2 regions of the Streptomyces sp. Je 1-332 genome follow, and region 1 is predicted to be linked to the other one. Evidence: riboswitches for the same ligand, from Rfam matches in the RefSeq annotation. Region 1 holds a riboswitch; the other holds the start of a gene.
The links. A riboswitch is a leader RNA that binds a small molecule or an ion and turns the genes downstream of it on or off. The one in region 1 is predicted to bind cyclic di-AMP.
Positions count from the first base shown of each region.

Region 1 (14,369 bases):
CCTCGCGGAGCGCTGCCTGGACCCGGCGGAAGCGGTCCGTCTGGACGCACTGACGGCGATACCGGACGAGCCGGAGGACGCGTCCCCCGGAGCCGGCGGCTACTGGTCGGAGGCTTTCCAGCGCCTGGTCAGTACGTTGCGTCTACGCGCGGCAATGCGAGCGGAACTTGGCGCGCTCCCAGAGTCCGAGGCGCCGCCATCCTAGAGCCCCCGAGAAAGACGCGAAGGCAGCCGGCCACCACCCCCACCACAACGCAAAGCCGACAACCCGCCCCCACCCTCAAGCGAGGAAAGCCGGACGAACCGGCCGCAGCACAGCCCGCGCCAGCCACGGCCCACCGAACGACAACCACAGCACCGAGGGCGTCAAACAACCCGGCGGACGCCAGCCACGCCCCGCGGCAACGACACCCCTGCCGGCGTCAGCCACACCCCGGCGTGCGGCAACCACGCCCCGGCGGACGCCACCCACAGCCCGGCAGACATTAACCACCGCCCGGTAGCCGTCAGGCGCCCGCCGGCTGGCGGACGTTTGCCCGGACCCAGTCCACGATCGAGGCCGTCGTCGCACCGGGGGTGAAGATCTCCGCGACACCCTTCTCCTTGAGCGGCGCGATGTCCGCCTCGGGGATGATGCCGCCGCCAAAGACCTTGATGTCCTCCGCGTCACGCTCCTTGAGGAGCTCGATCACGCGCGCGAAGAGCGTGTTGTGCGCGCCGGAGAGGATGGACAGACCGATCGCGTCGGCGTCCTCCTGGATCGCGGTGTCGACCACCTGCTCGGGCGTCTGATGCAGGCCGGTGTAGATGACCTCCATACCCGCGTCACGCAGTGCCCGCGCGATCACCTTGGCTCCGCGATCATGACCGTCGAGACCCGGCTTGGCCACCACCACGCGGATCGGACCGGCTGCCACACCCATCACTGCCTCCATGTACCGATATCCATCGTCCGAGCACTGGCACCCCGTGCCGCACCGGCCGAGGAAGTGAACGAACGTTATCTCCAGCATCTCGCACCGGGCAGTTTCACGGTGGAGAGCGAGGGGGAAATCACACGATGGGACACGTTCGCTGCGCGCCGCTCCCGTATTCGGCGGCATTTGGACCGCTCCGGGAGGGCGCAAGGGGAGCCGCAACGAGGTCGCCGTGCCGCCACGCCGTCAGCCGCACGCCGTGGTGACGCGGCGCATCGGCGATCGCGCCGGCATGCGGGACGCCACCGGCGCCGACGGAGCACCGTCGTACGACCTCCGGCACGCCTCCCCGCTACGGGCACACGGGGGACAGAGCCGTCCTCCCGCGTGCCGACCGGGAGGTCGACCATGACCATCACGAGGGTCCTGCCCTTTCGCCCGCCCCGCCTCCAGCTGCCCGCCAGACTGGCGGGGCTCTCCATGGCTCTGCTGAAGGCGACCGCACTCGAGGTGGCGATCCTTGCCGGACACCTCCTCCTCTACCCCTCGGGCATCGCCCAGGAACGCCGGCTCATCGCCGAACCGGCGTCTCCCGACGCCCCTCGCCTCCCCGCGGAGAGCAGGCCACCGGTCGTACTCCTGCACGGCTTCATCGACAACCGTTCGGTCTTCGTCCTCCTGCGCCGCTCCCTGGCGCAGCACGGCGGCCAGCACGTGGAGTCCCTCAACTACTCCCCTCTCACCTGCGACATCCGCACCGCCGCCGAGCTGCTCGGCCGCCACATAGAGGAGATCTGCGAGCGCACGGGCCACGACCGGGTGGACATCGTCGGGCACAGCCTCGGCGGCCTGATAGCCCGTTACTACGCGCAGCGCCTCGGCGGCGACGAGCGCGTCCGCACGCTAGTCACGCTCGGCACTCCGCACGGGGGCACGCGGGTGGTGCCGCTGGCCGACGCGCATCCGATCGTGCGCCAGATGCGCCCCGGCTCGGACCTGATCGAGGAACTGCGCGAACCCGCTCCGGACTGCCGGACCCGTTTCGTGAGCTTCTGGAGCGATCTGGACCAGCTGATGGCCCCACTCGAGACAGCCTGCGTCAACCACCCCGACCTGAACGCACAGAACGTACGTGTCTCCGGTATCGGTCATCTCGCCCTGCCCGTGCACCCCGCGGTCGCCTCCGGCATCCGCCAAGCCCTCGATCCGCCCGCTCCGGGGACTCTCGCGACGGGCGCTGAAAGCGGACTGACCGTGGCCTGAGGAGCAGGTTTTCGCACCCCGCAGCGAAGCCAATTCGTCGAACGGAGCTCGAACGCAGGGCCAAAGCTGTGCCCGCAGTCCGCCGAAAGACGGCCGAATGCCCCTTTCCTGAGAGCGCGAAACCTGCCGAAGATTGTCGCGCCCGCATACCGCCGGGTACAGTCGCCGCACTGCTCCGCCCCTGCTGCCGAGGCGAAAGAGAAGTTGGTGAACGACCGTCACCCGTCGGGGAGCTCGACACCCCCGGCCTCGGCACCTGCCGACTATGCGCCCTACGCGGCGTATGACCTGCAGAGCACCGAGCACGGCGCCTACGCCGGGTACGACGGCTACGCCACAGGAAGCCTGGACTCCACAGGCAGCTACGCGACGGCCGGTCCGGACACCGGAAGCTTCGCGTCCGACCCCCTCTTCGGTGACATGCCCGGCAGTTCGTATGACACCGGCCAGTGGTCCACCACAGGGACGCAGCAAACGCTGAACTACGACCCGTACGCCGCGCAGCACCAAGCCGCGTACGAAACCAGTGGTTACGAGACCGGCAGCTACGACACCGGTGCCATGTGGACGACCGGCGGTTATCAGCACGTCTCCGCCGACATCCCCGCACAGCCCGGCGGCCCCGAAGCCACGAGCCAGTGGGACGCCACCGCCTGGAACCAGCCGCAGCAGACCGGCCAGTGGGAGACCCAGGCCTTCGACACCGGCGCGTACGACGCGACCGCGTGGAACTCCAGCGGCCAGGACATGACGTACGGGTCCACAGGGACGCACGAGACGCTCGTGACGAACGATCCCCTCGGGACGTACGAAGATCAGGACACGCCCGGAGCAGCCGACCCGTACGAGGCCGACCCGTACGAACTTTCGCCCTACGACACCGGGGCTTATGCGGTCGATCCGTACCTCTCCGAGTCTCACTCCCCCGAGGCCTACGCCCAACCGGCCGCCGCCGAACACGAGTTCACCCCCGACGAGGCGCCCGCCGATTCGCTCGGCCCGGTCGAGCCGATCCGCCGGGGCGCCGCAGGTGACGGCGAGCCGCCGGTCATGGACCGTCCGCACGGCTCCCGCTCGCGGGCCCGCCGCCGCTCCCCCGCCAAGCGCTCCGCGCTCTTCACCGTCGCCGTGCCCTCCGCCTGCGTGATGGGCGTCGCGGGTATCGCCGCCGCTTCCGTGGGCGACTTCGGCGGCGGTGACGAGAAGGAGGCGCAGGCGGCATCGGCCCCCGACCCCGCGTCGGTTCAGCCCTCGGCCGCCAACAACAAGCTCGACACGCAGCTGGCGAACCTCTCCGCGGACGCCGGTGACTTCGCCGACCGCGCGAGCCGCACGCAGGAGCGCATCGACCTCAAGGCGGAGAAGGCGGCCGCCGAGAAGAAGGCCGCCGAGGAAGCCGCGCGCAAGGAGCGCCTGCGTCCCAAGTTCTCGCTGCCGGTGAAGCAGCACGGCCTGAGCGCGTACTACGGCCAGGCGGGCATCAACTGGATGTCCGCGCACTCCGGCATCGACTTCCCGGTGTCGTACGGCACCGAGGTGCTCGCCGCCACCGACGGCACGGTCTCCACGAAGTGGAACAGCGCCTACGGCAACATGGCGATCGTGACCGCCAAGGACGGCACGGAGACGTGGTACTGCCACCTCTCCACGCACAAGGTCTCCAGCGGCCCCGTCAAGGCGGGCGACCCCATCGCCTTCTCCGGCAACTCCGGCAACTCCACGGGACCGCACCTGCACTTCGAGGTGCGCCCCGGCGGCGGCTCGGCGATCGACCCGCTGCCGTGGCTCCGCAGCCACGGCCTCGACCCGACGTAACTCCGGCCGCCGCCCGCGAGGTTGGGCGTTACAGCGCGTCAGGCGTCACAGCTTCTCCACCGGTGCGTACCGCAGCAGCAGACGCTTCGGCTTCGGATCTCCGAAGTCCACCGTCGCCTCGGCGTTGGCGCCCGTCCCCTTCACCCCGACCACGGTCCCGAGGCCGAACTGGTCGTGCGTGACCCGGTCCCCCACCGCCAGCGCGACCACCGGCTTCTCCGAGGTACGGCGCGTGGCGAAGCCCTGCGCGCCCCCGGTGCGCGAGCGCGACGACGACAAGGAGGAGGCAATCGAGGCCGCGGGCCCGGAGGACGCCGGTGCGCCGACGGAACCCTTCCGCTTCCAGTCCAGGTGCACCTCCGGGATCTCCTCCAGGAAGCGCGAGGGCGGGTTGTACGAGGGCTGTCCCCAGGCGCTGCGCATCGAGGACCGCGTCAGATAGAGCCGCTCACGCGCGCGCGTGATGCCCACATACGCGAGGCGGCGCTCCTCCTCCAGCTCCTTGACCTGGCCGAGGGCACGCATGTGCGGGAAGACGCCGTCCTCCATGCCGGTCAGGAAGACCACCGGGAACTCGAGGCCCTTGGCGGTGTGCAGCGTCATCAGCGTGATGACTCCGGAGCCGTCGTCCTCCTCGTCCGGGATCTGGTCCGAGTCGGCGACGAGCGCGACCCGCTCCAGGAACTCGGAGAGCGTGCCCGACACGCCTGTGGCCGCGGCCTCTTCGCCCTCGGCCTCCCCTTCGCCTTCGCCTCCTGCAGTTGCTTCGCCGCTGTCCTGCTCGAACTCCAGCGCCACGGCGGCCAGTTCCTGGAGGTTCTCGATGCGCGTCTCGTCCTGCGGGTCGGTCGAGGCCTGCAACTCGGCGAGATACCCGGTGCGTTCGAGCACGGCCTCCAAGACCACGGCGGGGCCCGCGCCGGACTCGACGATGGTCCGCAGCTCCTCCATCAGCACGTTGAACCGCTTGACGGCGTTGGCCGAGCGGGCCGCCATCCCGTACGCCTCGTCGACGCGCTTCAGCGCCTGCGGGAAGGAGATCTTCTCGCGCTGCGAGAGCGCGTCGATCATCGCCTCCGCGCGGTCGCCGATGCCCCTCTTGGGCACGTTCAGAATGCGGCGCAGCGGGACGGAGTCCTCCGGGTTGGCGAGCACCCGCAGATACGCGAGGACGTCCCGGACCTCCTTGCGCTCGTAGAAGCGCACGCCGCCGACGACCTTGTAGGGCAGGCCGACGCGGATGAAGATCTCTTCGAAGACACGGGACTGCGCGTTCGTCCGGTAGAAGATCGCGACGTCGCCCGCCTTCGCGTCGCCCGCGTCGGTGAGCCGGTCGATCTCGTCGGCGACGAACTGCGCCTCGTCGTGCTCGGTGTCGGCGACGTAGCCCGTGATGCCCGCGCCCGCGCCCGCGTTGGTCCACAGGTTCTTGGGGCGGCGGCTTTCGTTGCGCTCGATGACGGCGTTGGCCGCGGTCAGGATCGTCTGTGTGGAGCGGTAGTTCTGCTCCAGGAGGATCGTCGTCGCGTTCGGGTAGTCCTCCTCGAACTGGAGGATGTTGCGGATCGTCGCGCCGCGGAAGGCGTAGATCGACTGGTCCGCGTCACCCACGACACACAGCTCGGCGGGGTCGTCTCCCTCGCCTCCGGAGGGGCCGACCAGCTCGCGCACCAGGGCGTACTGGGCGTGGTTGGTGTCCTGGTACTCGTCGACCATCACGTGGCGGAAGCGGCGGCGGTAGTGCTCGGCGACGTCCGGGAACGCGCGGAACATGTGGACCGTCGTCATGATCAGGTCGTCGAAGTCGAGGGCGTTGGCCTCGCGCAGCCGCGACTGGTACATCGCGTACGCCTGGGCGAGCGTCTTCTCGAAGCCGTCGGTGGCCTGGCCGGCGAAGGACTCCTCGTCGATCAGCTCGTTCTTCAGGTTCGAGATCTTGGCGCTGAAGGACTTCGGCGGGAACTTCTTCGGGTCGATGTCCAGGTCGCGGCAGACCAGCGCCATCAGCCGCTTGGAGTCCGCGGCGTCGTAGATCGAGAAGGACGAGGTGAAGCCGAGCTTCTTCGACTCGCGGCGCAGGATGCGGACGCACGCGCTGTGGAACGTCGACACCCACATCGCGTTGGCCCGCGGCCCGACGAGCTGCTCGACGCGCTCCTTCATCTCGCCCGCGGCCTTGTTCGTGAACGTGATCGCCAGGATCTGCCCCGGGTGCACGTGCCGCTCGGCCAGGAGATACGCGATGCGGTGCGTCAGGACCCGGGTCTTGCCGGAGCCGGCGCCCGCGACGATGAGCAGCGGGGAGTCCGCGTGCACGACGGCCGCGCGCTGGTTCTCGTTCAGCCCGTCGAGCAGGGCAGCCGGGTCGATCACGGGGCGGGGGGCGCCGCCGCGGTAGTGCGCGTCCCGGGGCACGGGCGCGTCGAACTTCCCGTCGAACAGATCATGCGGAACGGATTCCGGCGCACTGTCCTCGGGCGGCGGCGGGGGCTCCCCCTCCGAGGCCCGCGAGGGCTGGAGGTCCGCCAGGAAGCTGTCATCAAAGAGGCTGCTCATCGCCTCCCGAGTCTAGGCGGCCCCACTGACAACCCGCCCCGGGTTCCGGTCACGTCGCTCCGCTTACGCCCCGCTCGCGGACGGTAACTCTCCGCTTCGGCGCGACGTGCCCGCGTCAAGAGCTTCGTAAAGTAACGAAAACGTATCGGGCATATCGAACATCAACCTTCACACGGGCCACACGAGTTGGCTAGCGTGCTCCGCGGGCTGCTCGTACTCCCACCGGCGAACCCCGCCGGGAACGGGCGGCCTCCGCCGAGTTCGATCTCCTCGGAGCCGGGGACCCACGATGAACTTGGGGTGAATCGGTCCCGTACGAAGTACGGGACTGTAGGGCAACCTTCCGGAACCACCCGCCCGAACCCGACAGCTAACCCGGTAGGCGGTCTACGGAAGGAGTCGCCTCCCTTGGCGTCGCACCGCAAGCCGCGGACCCGCATTGCCGGCCTACGCACCGCCCCCGCCCTCGGCATAACGACGGCGGCCCTCACCTCCGTGGCCCTCCTGTCGCAGAGCGCGCAGGCGGCACCGTCCGCGCCCGGGAAGCCCAGTCTCGAAGAGGTCCAGAAGAAGGTCGACGACCTCTACCAGCAGGCGGGCGTGGCCACCCAGAAGTACAACTCGGTCAAGGAGCGCACCGACAAGCAGCGCAAGAAGGTCGACACCCTTCTCGACGATGTGGCCCAGCGCACCGACAAGCTGAACGAGGCCCGCCAGGAGCTGGGCACGTTCGCCGCGGCCCAGTACCGCACCGGCGGGGTCTCCGAGACCGCCACGATGATGCTCGCCGACGACCCGCAGGACTACTTCGCCCAGAACCACCTGTCGGACCGGCTGACCGCGCGCCAGAAGAAGGCGGTCGACGACTACCAGACGCAGCAGGCCTCGGCGACGAAGCAGCGCACGAAGGCCACCAAGAGCCTGGAAACGCTGAGCGACTCGCGGGACGAGCTCAGGACGAGCAAGAAGACCGTCCAGAAGAAGCTGGGCCAGGCGCGCACGCTGCTCTCGGAGCTGACGGCCGAGGAGAAGGCGCGGCTCGCGGCGATCGAGAAGAAGAAGGAAGAAGAGGCCAAGCGCAAGGCCGCCGAGCTCGCGCGCAAGCAGGAGGCCGAGGCGGAGGCCAAGCGCAAGGCGGCGGAAGAGGCCGCGGCCAAGGAGCGCGAGAAGAACAAGGAGACCCCCGACTCGGGCTCCGGTTCGGACACGGGCTCGGGCGCCGGATCGGGCTCCGGCGCCGGTGCCGGCTCCGGCGACACGGACAGCGGTTACGCGACGAAGGCCGCGAAGGTGATCAACTTCGCCGAGGCCCAGATCGGCAAGCCGTACGTGTGGGGCGCCACAGGCCCCGACTCCTACGACTGCTCCGGGCTCACCCAGGACGCGTGGAAGGCCGCGGGGATCTCCCTGCCGCGTACGACGTGGGACCAGGTGAAGGTCGGCACGACCGTGAAGACCGCCGACGCCAAGCCGGGCGACCTGGTCTTCTTCTACGACGACATCAGCCACGTAGGGATCTACATCGGCGACGGCAAGATGATCCACGCCCCGAAGCCGGGCGCGAACGTCCGCGTCGAGTCGATCTACTACATGCCGATCCACAGCGTGGTCCGCCCCGCGTAACCCTCACACCCTCGCTCCCCGCGTAACCGTCACACCCTCACGAGAAACGGCCCTCCACGCGCGCGTGGAGGGCCGTTTCTCGTGAGGGTGGCGTCAGGTCCACAGGACCGCGATGAAGATGTTCACGACGGTCAGCAGCCCGACGGCGCCGAACATCCCCTTGTCCACCTTCTCCTCGTCGCGCTTCACGTAGACCAGCGCGAGGATCACGATCAGGACGGCCATCTTGATGCCGATCTTGACGTTGTTGACGGGGTTGCCGTCCGCCTGGTTCAGGCCCACCAGGATCACGCCCGTGACGAGCATCGTGAGCGCGCCGTGCAGCATCGCGGGGCTGAAGCGGGCCGTGCCTTGGCCCATCTGCTTCATCTGGGTGAGGAAGCCGCCCAGGAGGGAGGCGATGCCGATGATGTGCAGGCCGACGAAGAGATGGGTGAGAACGTCCATGGTTGCGGAGCCTAGCCGGGGCCTTACCACCGCCTCGTAGCCAGGTGGGTCCCGAGCACCGCATCGGTCACACGCCGACGCGAAGGGTGCCGGCCCGGTGGTCCGCGCGGTCACGCATGGCCACTGGGCAGAGCACTTCCGTCAGTTGCGCACAATCCGTCACCAACCCGTGACGGTCAGGTTTAGCGTCCTTCGTCAGGTGACCGGCTCCCCACCGCCGTCCGGACCAGGGGCGGCAGTCGGCCACCACCGCCGAGAATCCGGCGGCGGCCCGCTCTCCTGTGCGGGCCGCCGCCGGAACCGTAAGGAGCCCTCTTTCGTGGCAGCGCACCGCAAGCCGAGACAGCGCTCGCTCAGTGGCCATACGGCCCGCACCGCCGCCACCATCGCCCTCGCCGGGGCCGCCACGGCCACCGCCTTCGACGGCACGGGACACGCGGACCCGCGGCTCGGCCCGGCCGAGGTGAAAGCCAAGGTCGACGCGCTCTACCGCGAGGCCGAGATCGCCACCGAGAAGTACAACGGCGCCAAGGAGAAGGCCGAGAACGCCGAGAAGTCCCTGGGCGAGCTGCGTGACGAGGCGGCCCGCAAGACGGAGAAGCTCAACTCGGCGCGGAAGGGGATCGGTTCGATCGCCACCGCGCAGTACCGCAGCGGCGGCATCGACCCGGCCGTCCAGCTCGCGCTCTCCTCCGACCCCGACCAGTACCTCGAACGCAGCGCGCTCGCCGACCGGGCCGACAGCCGCCAGGCCGCGACCGTCGCCGACGTACAGAAGCAGCTCCAGGAGATCGACCAGCTGCGCACCGAGGCCGACGGCACCCTCGCGCGTCTCAAGTCCCGCCAGGCGGAGCTGAGCAAGCACAAGAAGACGGTCAACGGAAAGTTCGACAAGGCCAAACGGCTCCTGGCGCAGCTCACCGACGACCAGCGGGCGGAGTTCGCGGGCGGGGACCGGGCATCGCGCACCGCGGACCGTGACGGCACTGCGGGCACTCCGGGCGCCCCGGCCAAGGCCCCCAACTCCCGTGCCTCAGCGGCCGTATCGTACGCCTACAAGGCCCTCGGCAGCCCCTACGTGTGGGGAGCCACCGGACCCAACGCCTTCGACTGCTCGGGGCTCACCCAGGCCGCCTACCGCTCGGCGGGGGTAGGTCTGCCGCGCACGACCTACGCACAGATCGCCGCGGGCGAACGCGTCCCGCGCTCCCAACTCCAGCCGGGCGACCTGGTCTTCTTCTACCAGGGCATCAGCCATGTGGGTCTGTACGTGGGCAACGGCCAGATGATCCACGCCCCGAACCCGAGCGCGCCGGTGCGCCTCGCACCGATCAGCCAGATGCCGTTCGCGGGGGCGACGCGGGTGGCATGAGGGGGGTCGCGGGGGCAACTCGGGTGGCATGAGGGGGCTGCGGGCCTGCGGGTACTGTCAGGGCCATGCCCCGCCGCACGCTGCCGCCGCCTCCGCCGCCCGTCCATCTGCGCACCTGGCCGGACCGGAACGCGCTGCTGTACGACCGTGGCATGGCCCTGGAGGCCCTGCGCACACGGAGCCTGGGCCTGCACCGCCTCCTGCTGCTGTGGCTGTTCGCGCTCGGCTGCGTCATCGGCTGGGCGCTTCTGACGGTGCCCCTCGGAATGATCGAGGACCACGATGTGATGGCCTTCGTCCTGGGCCCGATCTGCGCGGTCCTTGGCCTCGGCGCTCTCGTACCGTCGGTGATCGGCGTCGTCGTCGGCATCCGCAACGACCGGAAGACCCGCGAACTCACCGACAGTTGGCTGGCGCTCGACAGCGACCCGCCATCGGACTCCGCGCTGCGCTCCCCCGGCCTCAGCCTCTGCTGGCTCCTCTCGTCCCTCCTCGTGAGCGCGCTCGGCCTGTGGGCGTCCTTCGCGTCACCGGCCTACGCCGAGCCCGGCCGGGACTCCTACAGCGACGTCGCGCTCGGCATGGGCGCAGGCCTCATCCTGTGGCTGACGGGCCTCATCGGCATCACCAAGGCGACGGGCCACTACCGCTGGGCGATACGGAAGTTGAGGTCGTCCCCGGCCGCTGACGCGCCGCACCAGTGACGTATGGCGTGGGCGTCAACCAAGCCCCGACGTCTCCCCAAGCCAAAGCCTTCGCCCCAGGTCATCCAACTCAAGCTTCCGCTCCTCACAATCAGGAAGCGCCCGCCTGAGCAGGGCCCAATAGTCCGGTCCATGGCCGGAGACCCTGGCATGCGCCAGCTCATGAGCGATCACGTAGTCGACAAGATGTGAGGGGAGCTGAAAGACGGCCCAGTGCAGTGCCACCTGCCCCTTCTCTCCCTCGCCTCGCCGGTACGTTCCCCAGCGATTTCCCACGTCCCGGACCACCACATCCGGTTCCGGGACCTCCATACGAGCGCCCCACGGCTGCAGGCGACTCCGCGACCAGCGGAGCCCAGCTTTCCGATACCAGGCAATGACATCGCGTCGCGCCCGGCGTCGATCCACGGCCCCCGCGGCATCCAGGACCAGCCGCCCCCTCAGAAGCCGCACCGGCGCGCCCCCATCGCCCCCCTGCCTCTCCACCACGAGCAGCCGGTACTCGCGCCCCAGGTAGAAGAAGCTCTCTCCGTCTCTGAAGGCCCGCACCGGGTGAGCCGGACGGTGCTCCTCGCGCAGCCGGAGCTTGGCGCCGATCCAGCCTTCGCTCTGTCTGACGAAGTTCTCCGCCCGGTCGACCTCACACTCAGGCGGTACACGGAGAGTGACCGAACCGTCTCGCTCGACGGTCAGGCCGAGCCTCTTGCGCCGCCCGCTCACCGCGACCACCAGCCTCCTGCCGTCGATCACGACTGTCTGCCCGTCCGCCAACGCGGATGGGCTCGGATGCAGCTGGTCGGAGAGTGGGGAAGCGGATGACACGCCTCTATTGTCGCCTCCCCTTGGCGCGGAAGGCGGCGGCATGACTCTGCGCATGCCCCGTGAGCGACGCGGACAGGGCGCGGAGCGCCCGCCTGTCGCGCTCCTTGGGCTTCAGGCCCGCCCGACGCAGGAGATGCCAGATGGCGACCTGCAGCTCATCCGCGCTGGATTCGTTCCCCGACCACGAAGCGCTACTGACATGCCCTGCGATGAGTGAGCCGAGCTCGACCGTCAACACCCGCAGGGGGTCGACGTCCAACACGTCGAAGGCCGGGGCCTCCGTCAACAGATCCGCAAGCTTCATGTACAGCTGCTGCTCGACGGGTGTGAGATCGGCGACGGCCGGGTCGGCCTCCTCCGCCTTCCGCGCCCGGTCGAGGAGGGGACCCATCCGGACCTTGATCTCGTCCCAGCGCCCGTCGAGTTCCTCCAGAATCGACTCCAGGTCTTCCGCGAGAGCCCGGTAGACAGGCCGGTCGTCCCGCTCCCGCCGCTCCTCCAGGTGATAGCGCAGTGCCTGCACCTGCTCAGCAGCCGCCAGTTCCATGTCGGGGATACGGTCCACGACCTCGTCGAAGTCCGGCGCCAGGATGGACACGGGCGCGATGATCTGTGTGATCTCAGGCAGTACGAGATGGTCGGCGACCATGGCCCGCACCTTGCGTCCGTACGCCCGCATGGAGAAGTCGCCACGCTCGGCGTCTCGGTAGTGCGTACGCACACGCTTCTGCAGGAGCGCCCACTGCCGGGCGTTCGGAACGTGTTCCAGCGCTCCCTCGTGCGGCAGTACGCGCTCAAGAGCACCCAGGAACGTCGCGAGGTTCGCGTCGAAGTCGGATCGCGCGGACTCGTCGCCCAGCGCCTTCGTGCCCCGCGAGATACCGCCGACCGTGTCGAGGCCGGTGATTCCCATCCCGGCGAGGAACAGCTCCATCTGCACAGCGGCCGCCTTCAGGTCCGGGACCTCACTGGCGAGGCTGCGCACCGTACGCAGGGTGGGACCGTCGCCCTTGTACGCGGGCAGCGTGACGGCGAGATCGCTCAACACGCCGTAGTAGTCCACGACCCGACCCTCGTGCTTGCCCTGCCGGGGCCGGTTCACCCGGGCGATGGCCTGGAGCAACTCGGCGTCCTGAATGGGCCGGTCCAGATACAGGGCCTGCTCGATGGGGGCGTCGAACCCCGTGAGAAGCATGGACTTGACGATCAGGAAGGCAATCGGTCGCTTCTCCTCGACGACGGGCGCGACCGCGGTGCTCCACGGGTTCAAGGCGATCGACCCGCCCGGCACAGGGTCGGGCTCCGGCTCATGCGTGATCACCCAGGGGTTGTCCGGCGGAAGTTCCGGGAACGGCTCCAGGAAGCGGTCGACGTGCTCCTGCTGGCGCAGCGGATCAGTCCATTCACGCCACAGCCCCTGCTTCTGCTCGCTACCGGCGGAGATCACCGGCACGAAGTCGATGCGCCGCAGCACCTCCTGGTACTGCCACGCACGCAGCAGCACCAGGTCGTCCCACGTGTAGTCCTTCAGATCCTTGTGCCGAAGTGTCGCGGGGTCGAATTCCCTGACACGGGCGAGGAGCTCGGCGCGAGCGTCGTTCAGCATGTGCCGATAGAGCACGACCGCACGTCGGCTGACAGCCGCAACCTGCGCCTTGAACCCGCCGGTCAGAGGCCCGGTGACGTAGTGCTCCAGCATGTCGACGGCCTTGGCCCGGATCATCGGTACGGACTCGGCGACAGCACGGCTCGTGGGCTTCAGCTTGCTGCGGACGCGATCCTTCTGCTCTTCCCTCAGCCGCGCGATCAGATCCTCGAACTTGCGGTTGAGCCCATCCTTCTCGTGCACCTCGGCCGACCCGGTACGCCCTTCGTAGCGGACGGGCACGACGACCTTGTCCCGCTCGGCCTCGTCCATCAGGTACGAGTCGAGGAACTTGTCGTCGGGCTCAAGCCCGAAGATCCGCCCCGTGTCGGTGAGCTTGCCCTTCATGATCGGCGTACCGGTGAAGCCGATCCGGGCGGCGTTCGGTACCGCGTCCCGCAGGCACGCGTGCAGGACAGAGGTGTGCGACCGGTGCGCCTCGTCCACAAGCACCAGGACGTGCGACGACGTACTGCACTCGGTGAACCGACGCCGGACCGCCTCGATGGCCGCGTCATCCGGCGTGGGATCGGCGGCGTCCTCGGCGTCCACCCCCTCCGCGATGCGGGCTTGCGCGTCCGCGAACTCGGCGCTGGGGTCGCGATCGTCACTGCTCGCGGTCTCCCCGACCACTCCGGGAATCCGCCCCAAGTACTTCTGGATCATGGCGAAGATGACGGCACGCCCACCCGGCTTCCCCGCACGCCGCAGCATGCCCTCCACGTCCGACTGAGACTTTGCGGTCCGCACGACACACCCGCTGACCCGCACGGCCGCCGACAACTGCTGCTCCAGCTGCTTGCGGTCGGTGATGACGAGGACGGTGAAGCGGTTCAGCTCCGGGTCACGGCTGGTCTGGAGCCTGCGGGCGAGAAAGGCCATGGTCAGGCTCTTGCCGGAGCCCTGTGTATGCCAGATGACACCACCGCGCTCGTCGACCTCGGCAGCCGGGTCGTCCACGGTCCGCCCGGTCCGCAGCTTCAGCACGATCTTCTCGACGGCCCGGTACTGCTGATGCCGGCAGATCGCCTTCACGGTGACCGGAGGCTCACCCTCCTTCGTCTTCACCGGCAGCTCGAAGACATAGTGCCGGATGATGTTCAGCAAATTGCGCGGCTTGAGGACAATCGCGACGAGCTTGTGCTGATCGGTCGTTTCGTCCTGCCCCGGCTCGATGAGTCGCCGGCCCGTCTCCCCCCTCACAC
Region 1 covers NZ_CP160402.1:4,884,275-4,898,643, reverse strand. Annotated here, with positions in the region: gene ABXJ52_RS22330 (DUF5691 domain-containing protein) at 1-205, shown strand, start outside; gene ABXJ52_RS22325 (cobalamin B12-binding domain-containing protein) at 507-923, opposite strand; gene ABXJ52_RS22320 (alpha/beta fold hydrolase) at 1,326-2,180, shown strand; gene ABXJ52_RS22315 (peptidoglycan DD-metalloendopeptidase family protein) at 2,388-3,995, shown strand; gene pcrA (DNA helicase PcrA) at 4,041-6,551, opposite strand; cyclic di-AMP (ydaO/yuaA leader) riboswitch at 6,795-6,952, shown strand; gene ABXJ52_RS22305 (NlpC/P60 family protein) at 6,960-8,174, shown strand; gene ABXJ52_RS22300 (hypothetical protein) at 8,268-8,621, opposite strand; gene ABXJ52_RS22295 (NlpC/P60 family protein) at 8,941-9,993, shown strand; gene ABXJ52_RS22290 (hypothetical protein) at 10,059-10,697, shown strand; gene ABXJ52_RS22285 (SprT family zinc-dependent metalloprotease) at 10,713-11,447, opposite strand; gene ABXJ52_RS22280 (type I restriction endonuclease) at 11,524-14,369, opposite strand, start outside.

Region 2 (14,369 bases), 4.6 Mb from region 1:
TTCGCGCAGGACGGCATGCTGGTCGGCGTCACGGATCATGTCCGTGTCGGTCCAGCTCAGATAGGCGGCGCCCACCCTGACGCCCCGCGGCGCGAGCTCCGCGCGCAGTGACTGGCTCAAGGACTCCACGCCCGCCTTGGACGCGCAGTAGGCGCTCATCAGCGGAGCGGCACCGATGGAGGCGAGTGAGGCGATCTGCAGGAAGTAGCCGTGGGTGTGGAGCAGTTGGGGCAGAAAGACCCGTGCGGTGTTCGCGCTGCCCACGAGATTGACGTTGATGACACGTTGCCAGCTCGCGGGGTCAGAGTCGACGAACGGCCCGCCCTCGGCGATCCCCGCGTTGGCGACGACGACCGATGCGGGGCCCTGCTGGTCGCGTATCTCTCCGGCCACGCGCTCCATCGCGTCGGTGTCCGTCACATCCACATGCCAGTGCCTCGACGGGGTGGGCAGCTCCTGGGCCACCCGGGCCAGTGACTTCTCCTCCAGGCCGAGCAGGGCCACTTCGGCTCCTCGATCGGCGAGCTCCCTGGCGATGGCTTCGCCCACTCCGCGCGCGGCGCCGGTCACGACAGCTGTGCGACCGCGCAGTACGTGCTTCCGGTCGGTCACGAGAACTCCTCCGGGCGGGACGGCAACGACGGGTGCTCCACCCGCCGGACGCACAGGGTCATGGTGGCAGGCGGCGCCGGGACCCGCATACCAGGCAGCGCAGCGCCCAAACCCCGGGCTCGTGCGTCTCACGTCACAGCGTCGGGTGGCGTCCGGAGCTCTCCCGTGGGCACACTGAACTTTGAGGTCAGGAAGCGGCTGCGCCCAAAAGCCCTGCTTCCACGGAGCGAGTGTTGTTCTTCCTCAACCGCCATCCACACGAAACCCGCCTCGGCGGGCATCTCGTCGACCTCGGCGATGAACTCGAGATGGGGCAGGAGATCCGGCGTCCGCCGGCTGTCCCGGCTCGCGCACCGCGGTTGTGGACAGGTACGCGCCGTCAGCCACCTCGCCCACTCTCCACCTGCCGTGGTGCGCGCCCGGGTGTGCCGGACGGTGCCAGTCACCCCTGCACCACCGCCTGTTGAGGACGTTCACCCCTGCCCGTCGAGAGCGAAGGAGACCTGCCGTGCTGATGGCCGACCCGAGGATTCTGCGCAACCTGGTGGAGCAGTACGAGGCCCTGAGTGCGCTGCATACGCGCAACCGCGCCCCCGAGAACCGCCAGAGGCTCGAGGACATCGCGTACACCCTCTGTGTCTCCACCGGAACCCGTGAGGTGGAGACGGCGCTCGCCGCCGCCCGGGCGCACGTGGCCATGGCCGAGGGCGAACCGGGCGCCCCGCAGCCAGTGTGAGGAAAGAGGGCTGCGGAACGCCGCACTCTCGGTTCAGGGTGCTGCGAGAAGGGCTGTGACCAGATTGTCCAGGCCCAGTGCCGCGCTCTCCTCGGGAGCGGGCAGCAGAGCGTACGCCTCTTGGACGAACGCCTCGACCGGTGCCCGCTCCAGTTCACCCTGGACTCGTCCGCTCGGGGACGTGAGCGTCACCAGCACCCGGTGCCGCCCGCTCGGCCGGATCACGACATCGCCCTCGCCCGTCCGCGCTCGCAGCCCCGAGGCCAGCAGATCCCTGGAGAACACCCACACCGTCGGTGCCCGTCCCGCCGCGGGCGGCGGAAAAGTGAGGGTGACGGCCAGCGGGTCCTTGGTGGCGTACGTGAGGGTCAGTTCGGCTTCGAGCACCAGGTCAAGGGCGTCGACGCGCAGGTGAGACCTGATGGGGCAGGTGAGGCTGGATTCCATGGAACACGGGGTTCCCGCCCGACGCGGATGCATGCCCAGGATTAGCCACCTGGGTGAACGCATCCCGAAGACTGACGCGTGGCGCCAGGGTCAGGCCGTCCGGGCCGGCGAAAGGACGACGCCCGCGGCGGTGCACACCGCCGCGGGCGTCTGGTGTCTCAGCGTCCGAGGGCCTTCTTGAGCTGCTGCTTGTTCATCGACGAACGGCCGTCGATGTTCTTCTTCTTGGCCTCTTCGTAGAGCTGGTCCTTGGTGGGGCCCTGGGACCCACTGTGGGACCGCTCCCCGCCGCGCTGCGGCGCGGACTTCGGGTCCTTCGTCGATGTCTTGCTCGCACTCTTCGACTCGCCGGAGCGGGCCCGCTCCTTGTTGACCGTGCGTGCCGCCATCTCCTTGGCCCTGCCCTTGGAGGCACCGCGTTCCTCGGCGCTCTCCTTGATGTGCTCGTACTGACGCTCGCGCTTGTTACTGGCTCCAGCCGGCATGCTGACCTCGCTGTTCTTCTTGGCTCCGGTCACGGCGAGTGCTCGCAGTGGCCGCAGTGGCCGCCTTTCGGGCATTTCCAAGTTTCACACCAGTACCCACACAGCGCCCGGCCAGTCATTCAGGCGGAAAGGCGGGCGTCATCCTGCGAGTGCACTCCGGCCAGTTGAGCGCGGGCCGACGCCAGAGCCGACTCAGGAGTCCGCTTACCGGTGGAGACGCACAAGGTGTACAGGACGTCGTCCATCCGCCGCCTGACCTCGGCCGAATCCTCCCGGGCCTGCATGTGTCGCAGCGAGGCGTAGGTTTCGAGCAGGGTGTGCAGGAACGTGGGGTGGGGCCTGAGCACGGGGGTGCTCCTCTCAGTGAATTCGGTGACGGAGTGCTGTGACGGAGACGTTCAAGCAGTGCGATGAAGCGCAGTTGGCCGACATCTAGTGCCCGCGCTGTCGCTCGGTATTCACGGAGGACTACGCCGACGCTCGCCTCCGGGCAGGCACAGAGCCCCGTACAGCACGCGCTTCACGCGCCTGATCGTTCGCATGAGGTGTCTCCCTCTTCCGGTCCCTCGGACCTTGCTGGTCGGGCTCTGCTCCCGTGCCCCGGCGCACGCTCCCCTACCGGGACGAAAGTCCCGCCTCGGACGGCTCATGACTGCCCGACTGTTCACGACACCGACGAATGATCTCGACCCGGCAGGGCACCCGGCTCCGTGATCGCAAAGGGTTCGGCGCCGCTCCAGTGGTGCCCGCGGCGGGCCCGGCAGAGGCTGGACGGAGAGCGACCCCCCACGGGCGAGCGGAAAGACTTCCTGGAGGAAACCGATGCTGGACAGCACCCTGCCGCTCCTCGCGCAGGGGTATGCGTGGCTTCCCGACCTGAGCCGCCGCAAGGGCCCCGGGCCCGTCCGCACACGCCTGTTGGGCAAACCCGCCATCGCACTGCGAGGACCGGCCGCCGTGGCCTTCTTCTACGACGAGAACCACGTACGGCGGCGTTCCGCCCTCCCCGAACCGGTGCTGAGCACGCTCTTCGGCGAAGGCGCGGTGCACACGCTTGACGGAACGGAGCACCGCGGACGTAAGGCACTCTTCGTCTCGCTCCTCAAGGACCCGTCCGACGTCGCCCGGCTGGCCCAGCAGGTGGCCGCGGAGTGGGAGCGGTCGAGCAAGGAGTGGACCGCTCATCCGCGGGTGACGCTGTTCGACGAGGTGAGCCTTCTGATCACGCGTGCCGTGTGCCGGTGGGCGGGAGTGCCGCTCACCGAGGGTCAGGACGGCGAGGCACGGCGCACCGCGCGTGATCTGGTGGCCATGGTCGACGGATTCGCGACCGCCGGTCCCCGGCATTGGCGGGCCCGGCGGGCCCGGCGGCGCCAGGAGGAGCGGCTGGCGGAGCTGGTCGAGGAGATGCGGCCGGCCGGTGGCACCGCGGCGGACGGCGCGGAGCCGGAGTCGGTGGTGCGGGCCGTGGCCGTGCATCGCGACGCCGACGGTGAGCTGCTCGATCCGCGAACCGCCGCCGTCGAGATCCTCAACGTCATCCGCCCCACCGTCGCCGTCACTTGGTACACCGTGTTCGGCGCCCATGCGCTGCACCGGAATCCGGCGCTACGGCAGCGGCTGGCCCAGGACCGTGACGGCTACGGCCGGGCGTTCGCCCACGAAGTCCGTCGCTTCTACCCGTTCGCGCCCTTCGTCGCGGGCCTTGCCCCGGTCGACGTGGAGTGGCACGGCGAAACGATCCCGGAAGGCTCGCTCGTCCTCCTCGACCTCTACGGCCAGAATCACGATCCGGAGCTGTGGCATGACCCCTACATGTTCGACCCGGAGCGTTTCGTGGGCCGCGAACCCGGTCGCAACGAGTTGGTTCCCCAGGGCGGCGGAGACGCGTCCCAGGGCCACCGCTGCCCCGGCGAGGACATCACCCTGGCGGTGTTGAGCACCCTGCTTCCACGACTCGCGCAGCTGGAGTACGACGTCCCGGAGCAGGACCTGCGTATCCCGTTGAACCGCATGCCGACGAGGCCCCGCAGCGGCTTTGTCATCGCTGCGGGGCATTGACGACGAGTGACGAACCGCGACTCGAACGCAGAACCAAATAGACCCAGAACTAGATGGATGGAGATTCGGCATGAGCAACCACGAGCACCGCGGTGAACACCAGAAGGAGCAGAAGCCGAAGCACGCGGAAACCGCCGCCGAGGAGATTTTCGACGAAGCAGAGGACGCCGAAACCCGTGTCCTCGGCGACGAACGAAACAAGGAGAGGGACAGCGAAGGCGCGGACGCGCTCACGCCCAACCCTTCCGCACAGGCCGACGTCCAGCGCGGCAACGACCACGAGACGCAGGACGCCGAGACGCGAGACCGGTAGCGGCTAGCGGCTAGCGGCTAGCGGCTAGCGGCTGCGGCCTCACGCTCTGCGGAAACCCCGCACCCTTGCGCCGGACGGTGCCCGTGTAGTCCGCTGATCCGCATGGGGAAGAGAAGCGTTGCCGCAATGACAGCCGCCCTGGTCGCGGGGTCCCTTCTGGCGGGCGTACCGAACGCTGGTGCGCAAGCAGCTGAGCACGGCACCGGTCGCTCGTCGCCGCCGAACAGGTCGGCTCTCGCACCCGGGATGGATCTGGACACCGTGACCATTCCGGAGTTACAGGCGCGTATGGCGGGCGGTTCGCTGACCTCGTCGGCCCTGACCCGGGCCTACCTTCGGCGGATCGAGAAGGTCGATCCCAGGATTCACTCGGTGCTGCGTACCAGCCCGACGGCCCTGCGCCAGGCAGCCGCCAGCGACGCAAGACACCGGCGTGGCAAGGCCCTTGGGCCGCTGGACGGCATACCCGTTCTGCTCAAGGACAACGTGAACACCCGTGACATGCCGACGACGGCCGGTTCGCTCGCGCTCGCCGGGAGTCCGCCCGACACCGATGCCGCGCTGGTGACCCGGCTGCGCAAGGCGGGGGCGGTGATCCTCGGCAAGACCAACCTCTCCGAGTGGGCCAACTTCCGTGGCGCAAAGCCGACTTCGGGGTGGTCGGCGGTGGGCGGGCAGACCAACAACCCGTACGTCCTCGACCGGAACCCATGCGGATCGTCGTCCGGCTCGGCCGCCGCGCTCGCCGCGTCGTTGTCGCAGGTCGCGATCGGCACCGAGACCGATGGCTCCATCGTGTGCCCGGCCGGGATGAACGGCGTCGTCGGCCATAAGCCCAGCCTCGGCCTGGCCAGCCCGTCGGGCGTGGTGCCGATCTCCGCCGAGCAGGACACGGCGGGGCCGATGGCGCGCAATGTAATCGACACCGCGCTCACACTTTCTGTTCTGAGCGGTGGCGAGAGCGAGGGCAAGGGCTTTGGCGGCTCGCTCACAGCCAAGGGCCCGGCAGCGGCAGCCCACGGGGCCGACCTCCGTGGGAAGCGGATCGGGCTGTGGCGTCTGCCCTCGCTCGGGTCGGACGTGGACGCGGTGATGACCCGTACGGCGAAGAAGCTGCGCAAGGCCGGGGCCGTGGTTGTCGAGGTGACTCCCCCGTACCAGGCTCGGCTCGCCGAGCTCGAGTTCCCGGCGCTGCTCAGCGAGTTCCACCGGGACATCGACGCCTATCTCGGCACGCGCGAAGGCCCCCGGAACCTCGCCGAGTTGATCGAGTTCAACCGCGACCACCCCGAGGAACAGACCTGTTTCGCCGGCCAGGAGCTGTTCGAGCAGGCACTCGCCGCGCCTCCCACCACCGACCCCGAATACCGGGCGATGCGCGCCGAGTTGAAGGACCTCTCCCGGCGTTCCATCGACGAGACCATGGCCGCTCACCGTCTGGACGCCATCGCCGCGCCCACGAACCCGCCGGCCTGGACGACCGACTGCGAGCGCGGCGACAACGACGTCATCCCGTCCTCCACGCCGGCGGCCGTCGCCGGATATCCGTCCCTTTCGGTACCCGCCGGGTCCGTGAACGAACTGCCCGTCGGCGTGCTCCTGATGGCCGGTGACCATCAGGACGGCAAGCTTCTGACGCTGGGGGCCGCGGTGGAGCACCGGCTGAAGGCCTGGCGGGCACCGCGCTACCTGCCGACGATCGGACCCGGCGCGCCACGGTGAGCGGGAGGGCCTGGCCGCTGGTGAGAGGACCGGTGGCGCGGCCGTCCGCGGTCACGTCACGCGACGGCGGTCCCTTCGAGCTCGACCATCTGGCCGGGGATCGCCAGCCGCGTCACCCCGAGCATCGTGGTGGTGGGCGCCACGCCGGCGGCTCCCAACTGCCCTGCCAGTACGCCGTAGTGCCGGAACAGTAGGTCGACGTCCGTCGTGTAGACGTTGAGTCGGACGAGGTTCGCTAGAGACATGTCGGCCTCGCCGAGCACGGACTTCAGGTTGTCGACGCTTCGTGCCAACTGCGCCGCCATGTCGCCGTCGTGCTCGGGCTTGCCCTCCTCGCTCATCGCGGTCTGCCCCGAGATGTACAACGTCCGGGTGTGCCCGGAGACGACCTCACCCTGGTTGAAGCCCATGTCCACCGACCATGTCGCCGGGTTGATCGCCGTTCTTCGCACTGTCACGTCAGTTCCATTCAGTACAGGGAAGTACGCACCGGCCCTCGGCTCAACAGTGCCGCCGTGCCCCGATGTCGTGTTGATGAGCCTCGCAACAATTCACGACACCCTTGGTCATGTATTTCGACAAAGTTCTCGGATGCGCGCCGACCGGCTGGTCTCACTGGTGCTGCTGCTGCGTCAGCGCGGTCGGCTGACCGCGGACACGCTCGCCCGCGAGCTGGAGGTATCCACCCGCACGGTGCTGCGCGACATCGAGGCGCTGTCATCGGCCGGAGTCCCGGTCTACGCCGAACGCGGCCGGCACGGCGGTTTCGCGTTGTCGCCCGGTTTCCGGACCGAACTCACCGGCCTGAACCACGATGAGGCCCTCGCGCTGCTGACCGCCGGATCGGGGCGCGGCGAGCAGGCGTTCGGCCTCGGCTCTGCGCTCGTATCGGCCATGCGGAAGGTGGTCGACGCGCTGCCCGAAAGCCACCGTGCCACCGCGAGCGACGCGGCACAGCGGTTCCTCGTCGAGCCGCAGACCGACCTGCTCTCACGCCGGGTGGACATCGATGACGTACCCGGCACGACCATGATCGAGGTACGGCGCGCGGTGCTCGCCGGACACAAGCTGCGCATCCACTACGCGGCCACGGGCCAGGCACCGCGGTGGCGCACGGTGGACCCGATCGGCCTGGTGACCGCACGCGACCGCAGCTACCTGCTGGCCACGAGATCCGGGGCCGACCGCACCTACCGGCTGTCGCGGGTACTGGCCGCCGAGGAACTCCCCGAAACGGCGCAGCGTCCCGACCGGGTCGACCTTGACCGGATCTGGCGTGAACGCTCGGCCCAGTTCCTGGCCGGCGGCGACCACATCACCGTGCTGCTACGGGTGAGTTCGGCGCGGCGGGAGGAGTTGCTGGACACCGCGTTGGCCGTCCGCGCGGAAGACCCCGACGCGGACGGCTGGCTGCGGCTGGAGGTGACCTTCCAAGACGCACGGCATGCCGAATGGGCGCTGTGGCAGCTCGGCATCGACGCGGAAGCCCTGTCCCCCCAGTCGCTGCGCACGTCCCTGCGCAACCGCGCCACCGCGCTTGCCGACCGCTACGGAGAATCGGCCATCCCGGTGCTGCCCGACCGAGAGCCTCGAAGGGACGACGCGGTGTGTGGCTGAGGCGTTGCCGCCGGAGTCCGTGGTGTGGCCCCGCTGCGGTGAATCCACACGGGACAGCCTTACCCGCCCGTGAGTTGCCCGGTCGGCTCCTGACGCGCCGCATTGCGCGCCGGTCCGCTGCACGGGGCTACCACATGTCCGTCGTCGTGGCCGCCGGACTGGAGGAGTTCGATGTCCTCCTTGCCGCCGTCGTCCTGCGCTCCCCTTTGGCCTCGGACGCCTGGGAGTTCGCTTTCGCGGTGCCGACCGGCTCGCCCGGACAGAAAGCCGGAGAGATCACCGTCCCCTCACCTAGCCAGAGCTGAGCGGCTGACCCGATGCGGGCCGTTACCGTCCGGCCGCCTCCGAATCCGGCGTCGAGATGCATGTCGGCTGCGTGCTAATCCGTGGGCGTTCTCGTGCCGAGCGCGCGCCGAATCCTTGCCCACCATGAGGTCCGACCGGAGGTGGCAACGTCTCCAGCGGTGCGTTCACTTGCTGCCGTATTGGATGGTTCTGACGAGGTGTCCCGAAAGTCGCCGCGGAACGCCACGATCCCCTCGCCCACCCCGAGCACCTCCAGGAGAGCGTCCAGTGCCTTGTCCGCGTCCTCGTGCGACTGGGTGAGCCAGACCAGGGAGACTCCGGCGGGATTACCGTCGTGTTTGCTGACGGCGAAGCTGAAGCCCCGCAGCAGAAACAACACGACGTCGAGATCGTCCAGCCCGTCCCACGACCGTTCCACGTGCAGACGCAAGCGGTTCGCCACGAGCTGTACTGAAAGTTCGAGCCCTCCGATCATCTGGAAGAGCGGCGAGCAGTGCTCCCAAACGCTCCACTGATGGGCCGGATTGTTGCCGCTGTAGTAGGGCGGGCTGGTGGCCGGCTGCCAGTCGGGCTCGGGCCCGGGTATTTCCGTCGGAGTCACCGCAAGCCTCCTCTGACGTCATCCAGCCGATACACGTTCATGCTCATGCCCCTCCCTCGCAGAGGATCATGACCGCCCCAGGCCGACCTCAACCTCACGGATAGGGTCGAGAGCATGACATCCGAACAGCCCCATACGCCGGCCATGGCGTTCCTGGACTCCCAGGAGATCACCACGACGGACTGCCGCCGGTGCGGCACCGAAGTGTCGGGCGTCAACGGCCGCTACGCGTGCGGGGTGTGCGGCTGGGTCAACAACTGGACCGAGGGCCACAACGAACTACCCGGCGCGGGCAGCGGCATCTAGCATCGCACCCCCTCCGGCGATCCGCCGACCCACAACCGGCCCAGGTGCTGGGCCTGTTGAACACTCTCGGAGGCCGTGTCGTCTGGTCGGAGACAACGCCGATTGTGAACTCCTTGAATACCGTGACGGTCAGCCCGATCATATTCCAGACCCGTTCGCCACAATCGCCCGCCCTACAAGTGCAAGTCGTGGGAAGGGTTTTGCTCCGCCGCACAACTCCAAGGGCTGCCGAATAAGTCGTCCTGGCCGACTCTAGCCTCGACCGTTCGATGTCGACGGGCCGATCGCCCCCCGACCCGAGAATCCCCGACCCCGAAATCACCCAGCGGGCAGAGTGCCCCCTCCCAGCACGAGCAGCCCGGGACACCCCCTCATCGACCCACTCATGAGCAGTATGTCCCTTTAGGCACAGAATGACGCCCAAACCCCGTGTCCAGATTGCCCATATAAAGTACCTCTACAGACTGTTAGTGACGCATTTAAAGCCCCGCCCGTATTGCGCAGCCCTAGCCCGAAATGGCGCGATCCACAGCACGCGCGACTCCCCCTCCTACCCCTCTCCCATTCAGTGGAATAGGTCACACCCACCGCCCAGGGCCCGAAGAGAGCCGTTCGGCGCACTTTCGTTCTCCGCAAAGAAAGTTGGGGCTATTCGATCATTGGGGGTGTGTGGGCCCTGTCGGCGGGGGCGGGCCTCTCGCATTCCCTATTCGAATTCCGCCCTTGTTCCCTCCGGCCTTTCTCGCTTAACGTCACCCTCAATCCGGATGGAACGCCGAATCCTGCCGCTGTCCGGAAACCCTTCCCATCAAACACCTACGCTCGGCAGGAGCGGGGGACCCAGGTAAGCCGCCGGTCCGGACAACGGAACGGCTAGGGGTGAAGTCGCATGCGCAGTGCGACCGGACATCTCCCGTCCGAACCCGACAGCTCACCTCGTAGGCGACGGAGAGGAATTCGTCATGCCTGCAAAGGGTAAGCACCGCCGTCCCAAGTCCAGCTCACTCACCCGGGGCATCGCCGCCGCGGGCACGGGCGGGGCCGTGCTCGTACTCCCGGTCATCGGCGCGACCGCCGCCACCGCCGCGCCGGCAGACGCGGCCGCGAAGCCCGCCGCCGCCCCGAAGACGTACGTCGTGGCCGCGGGCGACACCCTCTCCAAGATCGTTCGCGAGCACTCGCTGAGCGGCGGCTGGAAGAAGCTGTACCAGGACAACCGTGACGCCCTCGGCGGTGACCCGGCACTGATCCACCCCGGCCTCAAGCTCACCCTCGGCGAGAAGGCCCCCGCCGAGCGGACGGACCGCTCCGAGCGCAAGGACGCGTCCGCCGCGAAGCCCGCCTCCGCCCCGGCGAAGAAGGCGTACACGAACGACCTCGACGGCTGGATCAAGGAATCGCTCGACATCATGGCCCAGCGCGGCATCCCCGGCTCCTACGAGGGCATCCACCGCAACATCATGCGCGAGTCCTCCGGCAACCCGCTGGCCACCAACAACTGGGACGTCAACGCTGCCGCCGGTACCCCGTCCAAGGGGCTCCTGCAGGTCATCGCGCCCACGTTCGACGCCTACCACGTGCCCGGCACCTCGCTGGACAGCTTCGACCCGGTCGCCAACATCACCGCCGCCTGCAACTACGCGGCCGACCGGTACGGCTCGATCGACAACGTGAACGGCCCGTACTAGGCCGCACCGGCCGCGTATCCGGCCTCTCGACCGCTCTGAGCCCCGGCCCGCCAGGTGTCCAGGGCTCAGGCCTGCGCGATGCGGTGGCGTCAGTCGTCGATGCCCGAGCGTTCCACCCCCGCCACGATCCACCGCTGGAAGAACAGGAACACCACGAGCAGCGGCACGATCGACACGGCGGCCGCGATGAAGAGTTCGTGCAGCCTGATCACCTGCGACGTGGTGAACGACGACAGGGCCACCTGCACCGTCCACGCGTCGCGGTCCTGGCCGATGACCAGCGGCCACAGGAACGAGTTCCACGCGCCGATGAAGACGATCGTGCCCACCGCAGCGAAGACCGGCCTGGAGTTGGGTACGACCACCCGCCAGTACGTGCGCCAGTAACCGAGCCCGTCGACACGCGCCGCGTCCTCCAACTCCCGTGGGAATCCGAGGAAGTACTGCCGGAAGATGAAGCACGCGAACGCGGAGAACAGGGTCGGGACGATCAGACCGCGCAGCGTCGACACCCAGCCGAGCGAGGACACCAGGACGAACGTCGGCACGAAGGTGACGGACGCCGGGACCATCAGGGTGCCGAGGATCGCGTAGAACACCTTGTTCGCGTGGCGGTACGGGATGCGGGCCAGGCCGTAGCCGGCGAGTGAGGCCAGCAGCAGCGTGCCGAGCGTCGTCGCGACCGCGATGAGCGAGGAGTTGAGCAGAGAGCGGGCGAACGGCACCGACGTGTCGTCGAAGAGTTCCTCGATGTTTCCCCACCGCATTGTGGAGGGGAAGAAGGTCCACTCGGGCGATGTGATGTCGCTCTCGGACGAGAGGCCGTTGCGCACGAGGAGGTAGAAGGGGATCAGGAACAGCAGCGCGAGCGCGATGAGCAGCGAGAGCCGCAGCGCGCGTCCCGCCCTGACCCTGGCGTCGTCCCTCGAGTGGTCTCTCATTCCGCCTCCTTCCTGCCGAGCCCGAACCACTTGGCCTGACCCACCGTCACCACCGCGATGATCAGGGCCAGCAGGACGGCGCCCGCGCTGCCGAGGCCGAGGTTCTGCCCCTGTCCCAGCGCCGTGTAGTAGAGGTAGACGAGTGGGGGTCTGGCGTAGGGCGGGTAACCGCGCGAGTCCGAGAGCAGGTTGTAGAACTCGTCGAACGCCTGGAAGGCGTTGATGACCAGGAGCAGGACCACCGCCACGGACGTGGCCCTCAGCTGCGGGAACGTGATGTGACGGAAAACCTGCCAGCCTGGCCGCGCCCCGTCCACGGCCGCCGCCTCGTAGAGGGTGGGGCTGATGCGCTGGAGCCCGGCGAGGAAGAGCACCATGTAGAAGCCCGCCTGGAGCCAGAGCCGTACGGTGACGATGACGGCCCAGTACCAGGGTGGGTCGGTGGTCGAGAGCCAGGCGATCTGGTCGCCGCCGAACCAGCCGAGGACGGTGTTGGCGAGCCCGAACCGTACGCCGTTGAAGATCGACATCTTCCAGATGAGCGCGGCCACGACGTAGGAGCAGGCGGCGGGCAGGAAGAAGACCGAACGGAAGAACGCCTGGGCGCGGCGCTGCCGGTGGACCATCAGGGCGAGCGCGAGGGAGAGCGCGTAGGTCGCGGGCACGATGAAGAGCGAGAAGACGAGGAAGGTCCACAGGCTGTCGGTGAACGCCTCGTTGCGCAGCATGTCGGTGTAGTTGCCGAGGCCGACGAAGTCGTCCGGGGTGACGGTGTTGTGGGCGTCGAAGAAGCTGAGGTAGACGCTCCAGCCGAGCGGGATGTACGTGAAGACGCCGAGGCCCAGCAGGAAGGGCCCGACGAACACCCAGAACCAGAGGGTGCGGTTCTGGTGACCCCACAACTTCCTTCGCCCTGTTGCCTTTTGCTCGCGAGGGGCTGTTGTGGTCACGACTTCTTCTTCACCCGGCCGAGTTCGTCGGACACCTTGCGCACGACCTTCCTGAGTTCGTCGTCGGGGCTCGCGCCGTCCTTGATGATGCGGCTCAGGGCGTCCTGGTACGCGCTCCTGCTGGCCGGGGTCCACAGGAGGGGTTCGGCGTGGCCGTGGTCCGTGGTGTAGCGCACGGCGTCGGCCGCCGCGCCCTTGCTGAGCTTCTCGGCCCTCTTCGCCAGGGACATGCGGGCCGGGATGTGGAATCCGTACGCGAGGGCGAAGTCCTCCTGCCGGTCGGCGCTGTCGATCCACAGCCACTTGAGGAAGTCCTTGCCGGCCTTCTGGTGTTTGCTGCGGGCGCTGACCGCGGCGGCGTACGCCCCGACCGGCACCGACGGCTTGCCCGCGGAACCATCCTTCGGGAACGGCAGGACACCGAAGTCGTCGCCCAGTTCCTTCTGCACGGTGGGCAGCGCCCACAGGCCCGACCACTGCATGGCGGTCAGTCCCTGGACGAACGCCGACGGGTCGGACCAGTCGGCGGGCGCGCCCAGGAGCAGCGACTTGTCGGCGTACAACCGGTGGATCTTGCCGAGGGCGCGGGCTGCCGCCGGGTCGTCGAAGCCGACCTTTCCGTCGGCGGTGACGAGTTCGAGGCCGGCCGCGTAGAGGGGCGTGCCGCCCAGGACACCGGCGCCTCCGTCGTTCCCGAGGAACAGGCCCTTCGTCTTCTTCGACGTGAGTTTCTTCGCGGCGTCCACGAGTTCGTCCAGCGTCTTCGGCGGCTGGACACCCGCGTCGGCGAGCAGACTCTTGCGGTAGTAGAGCATCTGCATGTCGACGACTTGAGGGATGCCCCAGATCCTGCCGTCGTACGTCTTCGGGGCGAGGACGGCAGGGTTGAAGTCGTCCTTGACGCCGTCGAACAGCTCGGTGAGGTCGGCGACCTGCTTGCCCTGGATCTGGTCGAGGGAGGGGCCGTTGACCTCGAAGACGTCGGGTCCCGAGTCGGTGAGGAGCGCGGCCGCGGTCTGCTCGTCGTAGTTGCCCGGCCGCCACTGCACGGTGACGTTCGCCTTCTTGTAGGCGGCGGCGTACTTCTTGACGGCCTGCTCGGTGCCCTGCTCGCCGTACTGGTGGTACCACTGCGACAGCTTCGGCCCGTTTCCTGAACCACCGTCGTCCCGGCCGGTGTTGGAGCCACATCCGGTGAGCAGCCCCAACGCCGCGCCCGCCCCGAGCAGTCCCCTGCGGCTGATGGTCATAGGTCGTCCCCCTGTTCGGTCTACGGCTGATCCCGACGGCCCAACGATCAACCATGCAGCCGGATTACGACAGGGGGACTACGGCCGTGTGTCGGCCTGCGGACTCACCGTCGGCCGAGTCGCTCGATCGCGTCGAGGACCTGCCGAGTGCCGTCCTCCCTGGCGAGGGAGGCGGCCGTGTCCTGGGCGCGGGCCCGCAGGACGGGACTGTGGACAGCCGTGGTGACCGCCTGGGAGAGACGGTCCACGGTCAGGCGTTGGTAGCGCACCGGCCGCGGTGAAAGGCCCAGGGTGTGCAGGCGGGTGGCCCAGAAGTTCTGGTCGAGCTGGACGG
Region 2 covers NZ_CP160402.1:295,910-310,278, forward strand. Annotated here, with positions in the region: gene ABXJ52_RS01440 (SDR family oxidoreductase) at 1-612, opposite strand, end outside; gene ABXJ52_RS01445 (DUF5133 domain-containing protein) at 1,121-1,348, shown strand; gene ABXJ52_RS01450 (SsgA family sporulation/cell division regulator) at 1,382-1,795, opposite strand; gene ABXJ52_RS01455 (plasmid stabilization protein) at 1,954-2,280, opposite strand; gene ABXJ52_RS01460 (DUF5133 domain-containing protein) at 2,400-2,627, opposite strand; gene ABXJ52_RS01465 (cytochrome P450) at 3,103-4,341, shown strand; gene ABXJ52_RS01470 (hypothetical protein) at 4,412-4,654, shown strand; gene ABXJ52_RS01475 (amidase) at 4,757-6,376, shown strand; gene ABXJ52_RS01480 (RidA family protein) at 6,433-6,828, opposite strand; gene ABXJ52_RS01485 (WYL domain-containing protein) at 6,968-7,993, shown strand; gene ABXJ52_RS01490 (hypothetical protein) at 8,128-8,298, shown strand; gene ABXJ52_RS01495 (hypothetical protein) at 8,373-8,900, opposite strand; gene ABXJ52_RS01500 (hypothetical protein) at 9,015-9,206, shown strand; cyclic di-AMP (ydaO/yuaA leader) riboswitch at 10,010-10,164, shown strand; gene ABXJ52_RS01505 (LysM peptidoglycan-binding domain-containing protein) at 10,169-10,894, shown strand; gene ABXJ52_RS01510 (carbohydrate ABC transporter permease) at 10,984-11,835, opposite strand; gene ABXJ52_RS01515 (sugar ABC transporter permease) at 11,832-12,785, opposite strand; gene ABXJ52_RS01520 (sugar ABC transporter substrate-binding protein) at 12,782-14,035, opposite strand; gene ABXJ52_RS01525 (glycosyltransferase) at 14,140-14,369, opposite strand, start outside.
Region 2: another riboswitch for cyclic di-AMP. It lies ahead of ABXJ52_RS01505 (LysM peptidoglycan-binding domain-containing protein); the one in region 1 lies ahead of ABXJ52_RS22305 (NlpC/P60 family protein).